One region of the Pseudarthrobacter sp. rb genome, then DNA from elsewhere that is predicted to be linked to it. Evidence: predicted binding sites of a transcription regulator. Region 1 holds the regulator's gene; each other region holds the start of a gene.
The links. The regulator HrcA, encoded in region 1, represses chaperone genes, less so after heat shock. The targets are predictions, from matches to a motif close to TTNGCACTCGNNNNNNNCGAGTGCNAA.
Positions count from the first base shown of each region.

Region 1 (4,761 bases):
AGCGCTTCTTTGGATTCCTGCGCGGTAAATGGCCCGCGGTCACGGAAGATCAGGTAGATCAGCAGCGAGGGGACACACCCCAGGATCCCACCGAAATGCGCGAGCGTGGCCCATTGGCGGTCTTCGCTGGCCGTGAGCGGCAGCGCATTGGCGGGGACGCCATGGTACTCGGAGCGGCCCTGGCCGTCCCTGTGATCACGTGCGTTTTCTGCCACAGTCTGTTCCTTCGGAGGTGCAAGTGGTGCTGACTTCATATATGGGCGCGGTGTGCAGCGGCCTTGGGAAAAGGCGCTGCATTACCAAGAATACTGGCTCCCGGGCCGGTGTCCGGCCTTCAGGGGGCGGTGAGGAAGTCGATGACTTCCTCAACCCGCCCCAGCAGCGACGCTTCCAGGTCCGCGTACGTACGTACGGCGCCCAGTAGTTTTTGCCATCCCAGGCCGATGTCCTCCTTGGTGGCGTGCGGCCAGCCAAAGGCCTTCAGGATTCCGGTCTTCCAGTCCTGTCCGCGGGGCACGGACGGCCATTTGTCAATGCCCAGGACAGCGGGGCGGATCGCCTGCCAGACGTCCACATAGGGGTGGCCGACGATCAGGACATTTCCGGCCGCGCCGGGGGATGCCATGACGGCGTCGGCTATGCGGGACTCCTTGGAGTCAGGGACGAGGTGGTCCACGAGCACGCCGAGGCGACGGCCCGGACCGGGTTTAAAGGCGGCAACTGCGGCGGCGAGGTCGTCAATGCCGTGCAGGGGTTCGACGACGATGCCTTCCACCCGAAGGTCGTCTCCCCAGACCTTTTCCACCAGTTCGGCGTCGTGCTTGCCCTCCACCCAGATGCGGCTTGCCTTGGCGACCTGGGCCCGCTGGCCGGAGACCCGGACGGAGCCTGAGGCTGTCCTGCCGGCGGCGGGGCCGGCGGCTGCCGGCCGGGCGGCGGGAGGCATCAGCCGGATGGGCCGGCCCTCAAGGAGGAAACCGAAGCCGAGCTTGAAGGACCGGGACTTCCCGCGGCGGTCCTCCAGGGCCACGACGTGCATGCCGCCGGACTTTTCCACCCGGGTGACGGCGCCGACCCAGCCTGACTGGACATCCTCGAGCACCATGCCCCGCTCCACCGGAACCTCGGGCAATTCCGCCTTGGCCGGGGCGGAAATGCCGCGGGGCCCCCAGTTTTGGTAATCCATGGATTCGATCCGCCTAGCGCTAGGTCCTCCGCACCGGAATTTCGCCCGGAGCGGTACCAATGCTAACAACGGGCCGAGGCATAATAGACTGTTAGCACTTAGGCATGTCGAGTGCTAACACTGGTGGCACCTGGCGGGGTATGCGCCCCGGACCATGGATGGAGGTGGAGAGTGAGCGAGCCACGCAAACTGGAAGTGCTGCGGGCCATCGTGGAGGACTACGTCCACTCCCGCGAACCGGTCGGGTCAAAGGCCCTGGTCGAGCGGCATCATCTGGGCGTTTCCAGCGCAACCATCCGCAATGACATGGCGGCCCTTGAAGACGAGGGATTGATCACTGCCCCGCATACCAGTGCAGGGCGAATTCCCACAGACAAGGGCTACCGGCTCTTTGTCGACCAGATCTCGGCAGTCAAGCCCCTGTCGGCAGCGGAGCGCCGGGCCATCCAGTCCCTCCTGGAAGGCGCAGACGACCTCGACGACGTCCTGGACCGCACCGTCCGGCTGCTGTCGCAGCTGACCAACCAGGTGGCTGTGGTCCAGTATCCGCACCTCAGCAAGGCACTGGTGCGCCACATCGAGTTCGTGCTCCTGGCCCCCCGCAAGGTGCTGGTGGTGCTGATTGCCAACAGCGGCAAGGTGGAGCAGCGGGTCATCGACGTCGGCCAGGACCTTGGCGACGACGCACTGGCCGCGCTCCGTACCCGCTTCCTTGCCGCGCTGGCCGGAACTCCGCTAAGCCAGCTGGCCAAGGCGCTCCCCGCCGTCGTAGCCGGAACTGCGCACGGCCAGCGCCAGGCCGCGCACGCGCTGGCGCATGGACTGGAGGGCCTGGCACAAAACACCAGGGAGGACCGGATGGTCATGGCCGGAACGGCGAACCTGGCCAGGTCCAACGTGGATTTCCCCCTCAGTATCGGCCCCGTGCTCGAGGCACTGGAGGAGCAGGTGGTGATGCTGCGGCTGCTGAGCGAAATGGCCCAGGACCACCGGGGAGTGGCCGTCAGTATCGGAAGGGAAAACCCTTATGACGGCCTTGCCGAAGCCTCCGTGGTGGCCACCGGCTACGGCCCGGACAGCGCCGCGAAGGTAGGGATCCTCGGCCCAACCAGGATGGACTATCCCACCACCATGGCCGCCGTCAGGGCTGTGGCCCGCTACCTTTCCAGGATTTTGGGGCCCTGACTCTTCGCCGCCGGAGCCTTTTCGGGACCGGACCACAGAGCGGGGCCGCCCACACTGAACGCAGTACAACAAGGAAGAGATACGAACTTTGAGCAGCCACTATGACGTCCTTGGAGTCTCACCCGAAGCTACGGGCGAAGAGATCAAAAAGGCCTACCGCAAACTGGCCCGCACCCTTCACCCGGACGTAAACCCCGGTGCGGACGCTTCAGAACGCTTCAAGGCAGTAACTCACGCCTACGAGGTCCTTTCCGACCCCCAAAAGCGGAGGATCTACGACACCACGGGCAACGAGAACGGCACGGACAACGGCTTCGGCGGTGCCGGTTACGCAGGCCAGGGCTTCGCATTCCAGGACATCTTCGACACCTTCTTCGGCGCCGGGGGCACCTCCGGCCCGGCTTCCCGCGTCCGCCGCGGCCAGGACGCCCTCATCAGCGTCCGGATCGACCTTCGCGACGCCGTGTTCGGCGTGAACAAGAAGCTCGAAGTGGACACTGCCGTGGTCTGCCCCACCTGTGACGGATCCTGCTGCCGGCCCGGCACCCACCCGGAGCGCTGCGACATCTGCGGCGGCAGCGGCCAGGTCCAGCGGGCCGTGCGCTCCATCCTGGGCCAGGTCATGACGGCCGCCCCCTGCGGCACCTGCGAAGGCTTCGGCACGGTCATCAAGGATCCCTGCAACGAGTGCAGCGGCCAGGGCCGTATCCGCAGCCGGCGGTCGCTGACCATCAAGGTTCCCGCCGGTGTGGCCACCGGAACCCGGATCCAGCTCGCCGGGCAGGGCGAAGCCGGACCTGCAGGTGGACCGACCGGTGACCTCTACGTGGAAATCCGCGTCAACAATGACGCCACCTACGTACGGGAAGGCGATGACCTGCACGCCACGCTGCACATCCCCATGACGGCGGCCGCACTGGGCACGGACGTCAGCCTGGAAACGTTCGACGGTACGCAGGACATCGACGTCAAGCCCGGAACTCAGTCCGGCGAGATCATTACCCTGCGTGGCCTGGGTGTCACGCACCTGAGGGGATACGGCCGCGGGGACCTGAAGGTCCACCTCCAGGTGGACACTCCGGCCAAGCTCGACCCGGCACAGGAGGACCTCCTCCGGCAGCTCGCCAAGCTCCGCGGCGAACAGCTCACCGAGGGCAAGCTCGCCGCCAGCGGCGGCATGTTCGCCAAGCTCCGGGACCGGCTCGGTAACCTGTAGCGGTGAGCAACCCCGTCTTCTTCACCTCCGCCGGTTCACTGGCGGGCATGGTGCCCGGCCGGATCTTTGTCCTCGAAGGGGCGGAGGCCCGGCATGCAGTGACCGTCAAACGCCTGTCTCCGGGCGAGCCGGTGGACATTGTCGACGGCGCCGGCGCCCGCATGAGCGGAAAGGTCGTCTCCGCCGCGGCCTCGGGACTTGGAGTGGAGTGCGGCGCACTGGCAATGGAAGACCGGCCGGACGTCCGCTTGGTCCTGGTTCAGGCCCTGGCCAAGGGCGACCGCGACGAACTGGCCATTGAAACCGCCACCGAGCTGGGCATCGATGCCGTCATACCCTGGCAGTCGGAACGGTCCATCGTCCGCTGGAAAGGTGACAGGGCCGCCCGCGCCCATGCCAAGTGGGAGTCCACTGTGGCCGCCGCCGCCAAACAGGCGCGGCGCGCCTGGATCCCCGAGGTCCGGGCCGCCGTCGATACTGCCGGGCTTTCCGCCGCCGTGGAGGGTGCAGACCTGGCCGTCATCCTCCACGAAGATGCCGTGCGTCCGCTGCGCACCGTCCTGGAAGCGTGGCAGGGGAGTGGGCACGAGGGCATCCGGGAAGTCCTGCTGATCGTCGGCCCGGAAGGCGGAATCAGCCCGCGGGAAGTAACGAAACTCTGCGACAAAGGCGCTGTGACCGCCCTGTTGGGACACCACGTCCTGCGGTCCTCCACGGCCGGGCCGGCCGCCGTCGTGCTTGCAAGCGACATCCTTGGCCGGTGGACAGCTACCTGACCTTGAAGGACCTGGTGTCCTCGTTTCGGTCCGGCTCCCCGCCGGAACCTGCCTGCGCCACCCGGAGCTCATAGCCGCCGGCCGGCAAGGTCAGTGCCAGCGTAAAGACGCCCGCCTGCCCCTGCCCGGCGCCGGCCGTGGTTTCACCGGTCAGGAACGGGGCCTTGCTTCCGCCGTCCCCGGACTGCAGGATCTGCCAGCGGAGCTTTGCTCCCGGCGACGTGCTGCGGCCGGTGATCTTTACGCTGCCGGCAGGCACCTCCGTGTTTTCCTGCGGATCAATGATCCACACCGGCGCCACCAGCCCGGCAGCACGGGTCATCAGTGCGCCCAGCTGGACTTTTCCGAACGCGACGTAGTCCGTATGGCCGTCTACGAGGATCCGCACCCGGACCTGC
Region 1 is NZ_JBWJAR010000002.1:279,555-284,315, reverse strand. Features, by position in the region: gene ACWRN3_RS04030 (DUF4870 domain-containing protein) at 1-215, opposite strand, end outside; gene ACWRN3_RS04025 (DUF3097 domain-containing protein) at 335-1,186, opposite strand; gene hrcA (heat-inducible transcriptional repressor HrcA) at 1,358-2,371, shown strand; gene dnaJ (molecular chaperone DnaJ) at 2,460-3,587, shown strand; gene ACWRN3_RS04010 (16S rRNA (uracil(1498)-N(3))-methyltransferase) at 3,590-4,363, shown strand; gene ACWRN3_RS04005 (GerMN domain-containing protein) at 4,356-4,761, opposite strand, start outside.

Region 2 (4,761 bases), on a different contig from region 1:
GCAGCGGGTCCAGCTCGATGTGGGCGAGGGTGAAAAGGGTCCGCAGGCGGAAAACGTCCGGCCGGCGCAGTGATGCCTGCTTTGCGACCCGGTGTCCGCGTCCGCGCGGCCCTCGCCCTGTCCGCGGGAGCGGTTCTTTCGATGACGGCATGCGCCGGCACCGGCGGCAACGCCAGGGTGGAAACGGCGGAGGCCTCCGGCGACGGCGTCCTGCGGGTGGGGCTGGTCCTGGACAACGCCGGTGACAATGCCTTCCTTAACGCGCCCCAGCTGGCTGCCGCCAAGCTCGCTGTCCAGGACATCAACGCCGCCGGCGGACACAAAGGCCGGCCGGTGGAGCTCGTCCCGGTGCACCCGGACCAGGACACGGGAAGGCAGGCAAAGGACCTCGCCGCCAAAGCGGATGTGGTGATTGGACCCACTGACTCCAGCCACGCAGCCGCCGCGGTGGACGTTCTGTCCCACGCGCGCATACCGCTCATCTCGCCGGCCAACACTGCTGCAGGCCTGTCGGAGCTTACCAGCGGAGGCTACTATTTCCGCACCGCCGCGGCCGACGTCGCCCAGGGCCCCGTGTTGGCAAAACTCGCCAAGGACTCCGGCGCTGCCACCATCGGCGTGCTGTACCAGGAAGGCTCCTACGGCAAGGACCTCTCCGCTGCCGTCACGGACGCTGCGAGAAAGTCCGGACTCACGGTCCTGCCCGGGGCCGGCTTCAAGGACGGTGCCGCCGCCGAAGCCGCGCGCTCCATGGCAAAGGCCAAGCCGGACGCCGTCGTCCTGATTGCCCGCGAGGGCGCGCAGGACGCCCTGGCCGGGCTGGACAGCGCCGGCCTCAGCGGTTCACGGATCATCCTCAGCGACGGCGCGTTTGCCCGTTACGGATCCAGGCTCGCCTCCGGGACCCTGGAGGGCGCACGTGCCGTCGTCCCCGGACAGTTGCCCACCGCTGCGTTCCAGGCAAAACTGCTGGCGGTGGACCCTGCCCTCAAGGACCTCTCCTACGCTGCCGAAACCTACGATGCCGTAACGCTGGCGGCCCTCGCCGCAGCACGTGCCCAGGATGACGCCGGACGCTCCATTGCCGCCAACCTGATTGCCGTCTCCGGAGGGGCAGCCGACCCTGGAGCCGGAGTGCCGACCGCCCCATGCTTGAGCTACAAGGAGTGCCTGGGCGGCCTTGCTGCCGGCCCGGACATCAACTATGACGGCGAATCGGGCCCGGTGGCCTTCGACGCCAAGGGCGACATCACCACGGCCCTCTTCTCCGTGTACACCTTCGGACCCGACAACAACCCCGCCCTGTCCGGCCGGGAGACAGCCGGACACTCCGGCTGATCGCCCTGGGCGAAGCCGCTGCTTCCCGCAGGGCATCAAGCGTCTTTTCGCTTGCACTCTCACCTGGGGAGTGCTAATTATTGACTTAGCACTCTGACGCACCGACTGCTAAAGCAACGCCTGGTTCCGGCCGGCAGCGCACGGCACCGGTCGAGGAGCGAAAGAAACACCTCACTTCAGTGAGATCCCCGCCCGGAGGCATACAGAGGCCGCCGGCAAAGGATCGTCCGTCGCGGGCACTGCAGCGAAGGTTCATTCTTAACGACTGTCCCGAAAGGACTATTGCCGTTATGGCCAAGATCATTGCATTTGATGAAGAGGCACGCCGCGGCCTTGAGCGTGGCCTGAACACCCTCGCCGACGCCGTTAAGGTCACCCTCGGCCCGCGTGGACGCAACGTCGTCCTCGAAAAGAAGTGGGGCGCCCCCACGATCACCAACGATGGTGTTTCCATCGCCAAGGAGATCGAGCTGGACGATCCCTACGAGAAGATCGGCGCAGAGCTGGTCAAGGAAGTTGCCAAGAAGACTGACGACGTTGCCGGTGACGGCACCACCACGGCAACCGTCCTGGCCCAGGCCCTGGTCAAGGAAGGCCTGCGCAACGTTGCCGCCGGCGCCGACCCGCTGTCCCTCAAGCGCGGCATCGAAAAGGCTGTTGAGGCCGTCACCGCCGAGCTGCTGAACTCCGCCAAGGAAATCGAAACCAAGGAAGAGATCGCGGCTACTGCCTCCATCTCCGCCGGTGACGACGAGATCGGCGCCCTCATCGCCGAAGCCCTGGACAAGGTGGGCAAGGAAGGCGTCATCACGGTCGAGGAGTCCAACACCTTCGGCCTGGAGCTGGAACTCACCGAAGGCATGCGCTTCGACAAGGGTTACATCTCTGCCTACTTCGTCACCGACGCTGAGCGCCAGGAAACGGTCCTCGAGGATCCGTACATCCTGATCGTCAACTCCAAGATCTCCAACGTCAAGGAACTGGTTGCTGTCCTGGAAAAGGTCATGCAGTCCAACAAGCCGCTGCTGATCATTGCAGAGGACATCGAGGGCGAGGCCCTGGCCACCCTGATCGTCAACAAGATCCGTGGCACCTTCAAGTCCGTTGCCGTCAAGGCTCCGGGCTTCGGTGACCGCCGCAAGGCCCAGTTGGCCGACATCGCCGTCCTGACCGGCGGCCAGGTCATCTCCGAGGAAGTTGGACTCAAGCTCGAGACCGCCGGCCTTGAACTGCTGGGCCAGGCCCGCAAGGTTGTTGTCACCAAGGACGAGACCACCATCGTCGAAGGTGCCGGCGACGCCGACCAGATCGCCGGCCGCGTCTCCCAGATCCGCGCCGAGATCGAGAACTCCGACTCCGACTACGACCGCGAGAAGCTGCAGGAGCGCCTGGCCAAGCTGGCCGGCGGTGTTGCAGTCATCAAGGCCGGTGCTGCAACCGAGGTCGAGCTCAAGGAACGCAAGCACCGCATCGAGGACGCCGTCCGCAACGCCAAGGCTGCGGTTGAAGAAGGCATCGTCGCCGGTGGTGGCGTGGCCCTGATCCAGGCCGGTGCCAAGGCATTTGCCAACCTGCAGCTGTCCGGCGACGAAGCAACGGGCGCCAACATCGTCCGCGTTGCCATCGACGCTCCGCTGAAGCAGATTGCCTTCAACGCCGGCCTCGAGCCTGGCGTGGTTGTCGACAAGGTCCGCGGCCTGCCCGCAGGCCACGGCCTGAACGCAGCCACCGGCGAGTACGTCGACCTGCTGGCAGCCGGCGTGAACGATCCGGTCAAGGTAACCCGCTCTGCCCTGCAGAACGCGGCCTCCATCGCCGGCCTGTTCCTCACCACCGAAGCTGTTGTGGCTGACAAGCCGGAGAAGGCTTCTGCCCCCGCCGGTGGAGACGACATGGGCGGCATGGGCGGCATGGGCGGCTTCTAAGCCGCCCGGCCGGGACCGGCCCCGACCAGTTACTAACGGGCGGCCCCCTCTTCGGAGGGGGCCGCACTTTTTTGTCCCGGTGCCAGGATCCTGCCGGGGATTTACTTCCTGGCCGAGTCCAGCATCCCCTGGACTTCCTTCCTAAAGGCGTCCGCCGCGGCCTGGGGGGTCAGCCGGTCATACAGCACTTCATCCGTGTAGCGTTTGATGACGTTCTGGACGCTTCCGGCACCCACGGGAGGGACCGGGGGTGCATCCTTGATGTCCGGCGCAATGTCGTTCAGGAACCCGACCACCGTGGTGTCCGCCGGCTTCAGCGTGGGCGTGATGTCCGCGACGATGTCGATGTTGGTGGGCACGCCCCTGTCCGTCATCAGGATGGCGCCCGCCTCAGGGCTGTTGGTGAGGTAGTTGATGAACTCTGCGGCCTGCTGGGGATGCTTGGACCGGGAGGAGGCGGACCAGAACATGGTCGGTTTGTAGTACATGCCGTTCGCGGCCGATGCGCCGTCCCTGCTCGGAGCGCGCAGCATCTTGATGCTGCTGCCTGTGGTGGCCTCAAGCGATCCAAGCTGGTTGGTCCACCACCAGGCCATGGCCACCCGGTTTGTACCGAAGAGGCTTTCTTCAAGCCCGGCCCCGGCGTCCTCCGTGGCCACCGTGGCCGGCGGGCTGGCCTTGGAATCGCGCTGCTCCTTGAGCCGATCCCAGAAGGAGGCGGCCGTGTCGGCCTCGAAGCCGAGCTTGCCGTCAGCGGAGTAGAGGTTTTCCCCGTGCTGGCGCAGCCAAATGATCAGGTCGGCCTCGTTGCTGCCGTAGGCGGCTCCATAGGTCTTTCCGTCCCCTGCAGCACTGATCTTTGCAGCGGTGTCCGTGAAGTCCTTCCACGTCCATGTCTTGTCGTCCGGAACGGGCACCCCGGCCGCTTCGAATACCTTGGTGTTTGCCATGATGACATAGGCATTCCGGCCAGTGCTCAGCCCGTACTGGGCGCCGTTGTACTGGCCGGAGGCCAGTGCTTCCTTGTCCAGTTTTGCGGTGTCGATGCCGCTTTGCTTTGAGAGATCCATCAGCGCGCCGCGGCCGCCGTATTCGGCAATGTACTTCTGGTCCATCTGGATGACGTCGGGCGCATCATTGGCGGCGGTCTTCGTGGCCAGCTTGTCCCAGTAGCTGGACCATTCGCCGGGCTCGGCCTTGATCTTGATGTTTGGGTGGGACGCCTCAAACGCGGCGATGACCTTGTCCGTCTGTCCGTTGAGGTATTCGTTGCCCCACCATGCGAACCGCAGGGTTACCTGGCCGTTGTCGCCCGATCCGCCCGGGGCTCCGCAGCCTGTGGCCAGGATGGACAGGGCCAGGGCGGCGGCGCCAAGCTGGAAACTGCGGCGGCTTACGACTGGAATCGTCATTGATGTTCCTTCCGGGTTGGCTTCTCCGGGGGCGGCGGCAGCACGGTCGACCGACGTAGCCCAAGATGTGTGAGAAACCGCTTTCT
Region 2 is NZ_JBWJAR010000009.1:162,134-166,894, reverse strand. Features, by position in the region: gene ACWRN3_RS14080 (cold-shock protein) at 1-73, shown strand, start outside; gene ACWRN3_RS14075 (ABC transporter substrate-binding protein) at 73-1,338, shown strand; gene groL (chaperonin GroEL) at 1,629-3,263, shown strand; gene ACWRN3_RS14065 (ABC transporter substrate-binding protein) at 3,365-4,675, opposite strand.
Region 2: groL (chaperonin GroEL) is a predicted target of HrcA. The motif match lies at 1,424-1,450, and genes of this name have one in related genera.

Region 3 (4,761 bases), on a different contig from region 1:
AGAACTTTTACGACGGCGGCCTGCGCCGGCTGCCCGAAGGCCAGTCGGCCACGGGGCTGGACCGGTCCCTGCTGGTGGAATACCTGCCGGACGGCACCGGCCTTCCCAGTGCCGACCATGAGGGCGTGGAGTCCGTGGTGGCCGAGGTCAACCGGGTAGTGGAGCTGGTCTTCGAGCACGCCCGCCTGCGTCCGCGGACGTCCCTCGCGGTCGTGACCGCCAGCCTGCGGCACGCGGCCAGGATTGGCGAGTCCATCCGGCTCCAGCTGTCCAACCAGCCGGGCCTGGCCGGATTCTTCGGCGCCGGCCCGGAGTCCTTCCGGGTGGTGGACCTGGAACGCGCCCAGGGCCTGGTCCGCGACCATGTCATCTTCTCGCCGGGATTCGGGCGGACCCCGCACGGGCGGGCCCTCCACAACTTCGGGCCGCTGTCTGCTGAAGGCGGCCGGGAGAAGTTTGCCCTGGCCATGACCCGGGCCCGCCGTTCCCTGCACGTGCTCACGTGCTTCCGGCCCGAGGACCTGGACCACACCCGGCTCACCCATGGGGCGGTGGACCTGTACGCGCTGCTGGACCGGGAACTTTCCGGCAACACGGATCTTGGCACCCCCGCGTCCCGCGCCGCCGCCAGCGAACAGGCGCTTGGCGCGGACCCGTTGGTGGCGGACCTGGGCGACCGGCTGCGTGCCCGGGGCGCAAGGGTCTGGCACCAATACGACGGGGCAATCGATGTAGTGGCAGCCGCCGACCCCCTGAATACCATGGGCCAGGAGGACTCCGAGATTCCACGGCCTGTGGCCATCGAGTCCGACGGCACTGCGCAGTACCGCACCATGAGCGTGCGTGAACGCAGCAGGCTGCGTCCGCAACTGCTGGAACGCCTTGGCTGGCGGTACATGCCGCTGTGGACCATCGAAGTGTTCACGGACCCGTCGTCCTGCGCAGACCGCATTGCAGGCTATCTGGGCCTGGAGAACATGGTGCTGCCGGGAAGGACCCACCAGTCTGTGGGCTTCCTTGACGACGACGTTGACCAGGCGCTCAATGGAATTGACGCCGCGCCGTCCGCCGGAGTTTCCTACCTGCCCGGGGATCCCGGCACAGGCCGGAACGGTGACAGCGGAAACCAGGAAGCGGGATCCATGACCGAGGAAAAGAAACCTGCACACGGCAGGCTTGAGGAAGACGGCCGCGAGGAAGACATGCGCCAGGACAAGATCCAGGACGGGCAGGCAGAAACAGTTACCGGCGGGGACGTTCCTGCAGGCCCGGCCGAAACGGGTCCGGCGACCCGGGCGGTTACAGGCGGCGCTGAAGAGATCCTCCCGAGCAAGGCCGCAGAGGACGACGCCCGCAGCTGGGGTGACCGTGAGGATGACCACGACACGTGGTTGAAGGAACAGAAGCCGCCGCACTGGGGCTGACCGCCACAAGGTTACGGCGGCCCGACCAGGACGAAGAACAGCCGGCCTTGGGTTGACGCTCCGGCCAGGCGTGATGCTTGTTCGGCGGTGGCTGCCACCACGATCAGTCCGTCCGTCTCCGTGGTGCCCAGCCACTGGCCGCTCTGGCCGCCCTTGTTGGAGGTCCACAGTACGGGGACCGCCGACGCCAGCACCTCCGACGGGCCCTGCTGGTCGAACCCGTTGGCTGATGTGAGCACAACGTTGACCAGCTGTCCGGGGGAGACCAGCTGAATCGACGAGGCATCCGCCATCCGCAGTGGAACTGCGGCTGAACCGGGCGGCGTACCTGCCAGGAGCCCGGGACCCACCAGCTGGGCATCGGTGAGGAGCTGGCCCTTGCGCATGGGTGCGGCGAGCTGTTTGCCGGTGGCGGCGGCATCATCCCGGAGGAAGCCGTCGGCCACCATGCCAGGGGGCACCTGGACTCGGACCACGTCCGCGTCCGATACGGCGGTACCGGCAGGAAGATCCCGGGCAGCGGCCAGGGCCGTGGCGGTGGAGAGCGGGGCAGGAGTGAGCTGCTGGACGGCGATGGCGGCAGCTGCGCACAACAACAGTGCAGCGGCGAGCCGGCGGTTTCGGCTCAACCAAGCGGCAATACGCGCGGCCAGTGGGCGGTTCCTGGGGCTGCGGCCAGCGCCTGCAGGGCCCGAAGAATACCGGAGGGCGGCGCGGCGGCGGGGAAGTAAGGGCATGCGCCCACGCTAACTCCGGGCGCACGCGCAAGGGGGCCGGGATGAGGCCTATGTGGACAAAAGCGGCCGGACGCTGGAAAGCGCCGGCCGCCGTCGTGAAGTCTGTGCCGGACTAGCTCGCGGCGGCTGCGGGCGCCGGCGCGGCGGGGGCAGCAGCAGGCGCGGCCGGAGCCGCGGCGGGCGCGGGGGAAACCGAGCTGCCCTTGGAATCGCGGGAGTCCGTGCGGTAGAAACCGGAGCCCTTGAAGACGACACCGACGCTGTTGAACTTCTTACGCAGCGTCCCCTCGCATTCAGGGCAGGACGTCAGGCTGCTGTCCGAGAACGACTGGACGATGTCGAAGGCGTGGCCGCAATCCTTGCAGGCGTAAGCATATGTTGGCACTGGTGCTCCTCCTCTTGGGCAAACGAGAGGTCCCGTGCTGCCACCTGGTAAACCATTAGCAGTCGCAGGGCCTGAGTGCTAATTCTATCACTGTGCACGGAACGCCCGTGCTCAGGCGCCACCCGCCAGGGGCCGGTACCCGGAAGGAACCAGGACGGCCGGGACCGGACGGTCGAACTCCTCGGCCGGGATCCGTCCGGCGGGCAGCAATTCATCGTCGTAGATAACAGCGGCCAGCGGAATTTCCTTCCCGGCCGTAGCGAGGTGCCCCAGGAACTTGTCGTAGTAGCCGCCGCCCTGGCCAATCCTGTTGCCGGCCAGGTCCACGGCTGTGGCGGGAATGAAAAGCACAGCGGCGTCGCCGGCGGTTTCGGGCCCATGCCGGTGCCCCGCAGGTTCCAGGATGGGCGCGTACCTGCTGCGCTCGAAGCCGGTGTCCGGAGTCCAGAACACCCAGCTCAACTCCCTGGCCGGTTCGCACACCGGAAGCAGGACCTGGTGGCCGCTGCGGTGCAGGGCGTTGATCAGCGGCAGGGTGGGTGGTTCCTGCCCCACGCCAAGGTATACGCAGGCTATCCCGGGACGGCCTTGCGTCACCGATCCAGCCCAGGCTTCCCCATGGGTGGCCAGGGCCTGGCCGGCAGCTTCCAGTTGTGCCGGCATCAGGCCTGCCCGCCGGTGCCGGTGGGCGGCCCGGATCCTGTCCTTGACAGCGTTAGTCTCCTGCAGCATGTTGTCCTCCCTGAAGCCCGGTGTTCCGCGGCGTTGAAGCCCCGTGCCGGCCTTCGGTGCCGGGGGTTACTGAAATACTTGACGCTGACGTTAGATTAGTCCGGTGAACACCAGTAATCCCAGAGTCCGCAAAGCCGTCATTCCCGCAGCGGGCCTGGGCACCAGGTTCCTGCCTGCCACCAAGGCCATGCCCAAGGAAATGCTTCCCGTCGTGGACAAGCCTGCCATCCAGTATGTGGTGGAGGAAGCCGTCCACGTGGGCCTCAACGACCTGCTGATGATTACCGGCCGCAACAAACGCGCCCTCGAAGACCACTTCGACAGGGTGCCATCCCTCGAATCGACGCTGGAGGACAAGGGCGATACGGAAAAGCTTGCGTCCATCCAGGCCGCGAGCCAGCTGGGTGACATCCACTACGTTCGGCAGGGCGATCCCCACGGCCTGGGGCATGCCGTCCTCCGGGCGAAGCAGCACGTGGGCGATGAAGCCTTCGCGGTGCTGCTGGGCGACGACCTCATCGATGCCCGCGACGAACTCCTCAGCATCATGATCGACGTACAGGCGAAAACCGGAGGGTCCGTCGTCGCACTCATTGAGGTGGAACCCTCCCAAATCAGCGCCTACGGCTGCGCCGACGTCCAGGCCATCGAGGGCGAGGATTATGTTCGCGTCAACCGGCTCGTCGAAAAGCCCTCGCCGGAGGAAGCCCCGTCCAACCTGGCGCTGATCGGCCGATATGTCCTGCACCCCGCCGTGTTCGAAGTCCTCGAGCACACGGAGCCGGGCCGCGGAGGCGAAATCCAGCTGACGGATGCCCTGCAGGAACTTGCCTCCGGTGACGGCGAGGGACATGGCGTGTATGGCGTGGTGTTCCGGGGCCGCCGTTACGATACCGGCGACAAGCTCAGCTACCTCAAGGCCTGCGTCCAGCTGGCCATCGACAGCGATGACCTGGGACCCGGCCTGCGGGAATGGCTGCCGGGCTTCACCGCCGGCCTCTCCCGGTAGCGCCGTGCGCACAGGTCCCATCTGGCCGGCCACCCTCGAGTGCGGCGACTTGGTCCTGCGGCCCATCCGGTACCGGGACAAGAAAGAGTGGACTGAAGTACGGTCGCGGAACAGTGAGTGGCTGGCCCCGTGGGAGGCCTCCAACCCGGACCCGTCCGGCGGCCTCCCGGACTACCGGCACATGGTCCGCTCGCTCAACCTGCAGGCTGCACAGGCTACCGCCCTGCCCTTCGTCATCACGGAGTGGAGGCCGGGCCTGAGGAATCCGGCCATCGTGGGCCAACTGACGGTGTCTTCCATCGTCTGGGGTTCGGCCATGATGGCAACGTTGGGGTACTGGGTGGACCAATCCCGGGCGGGACGGGGGATAGCCCCCACATCCGTGGCGCTGGTAACGGACCACTGTTTCCGTACGCTTGGCCTGCACCGGATGGAAATCAACATCCGGCCCGAGAACGGACCCAGCCTGCGGGT
Region 3 is NZ_JBWJAR010000004.1:44,277-49,037, reverse strand. Features, by position in the region: gene ACWRN3_RS07000 (AAA family ATPase) at 1-1,424, shown strand, start outside; gene ACWRN3_RS06995 (RcpC/CpaB family pilus assembly protein) at 1,436-2,053, opposite strand; gene ACWRN3_RS06990 (FmdB family zinc ribbon protein) at 2,274-2,546, opposite strand; gene ACWRN3_RS06985 (5-formyltetrahydrofolate cyclo-ligase) at 2,658-3,278, opposite strand; gene galU (UTP--glucose-1-phosphate uridylyltransferase GalU) at 3,382-4,287, shown strand; gene ACWRN3_RS06975 (GNAT family N-acetyltransferase) at 4,292-4,761, shown strand, end outside.
Region 3: ACWRN3_RS06990 (FmdB family zinc ribbon protein) is a predicted target of HrcA. The motif match lies at 2,602-2,628, and genes of this name have one in related genera.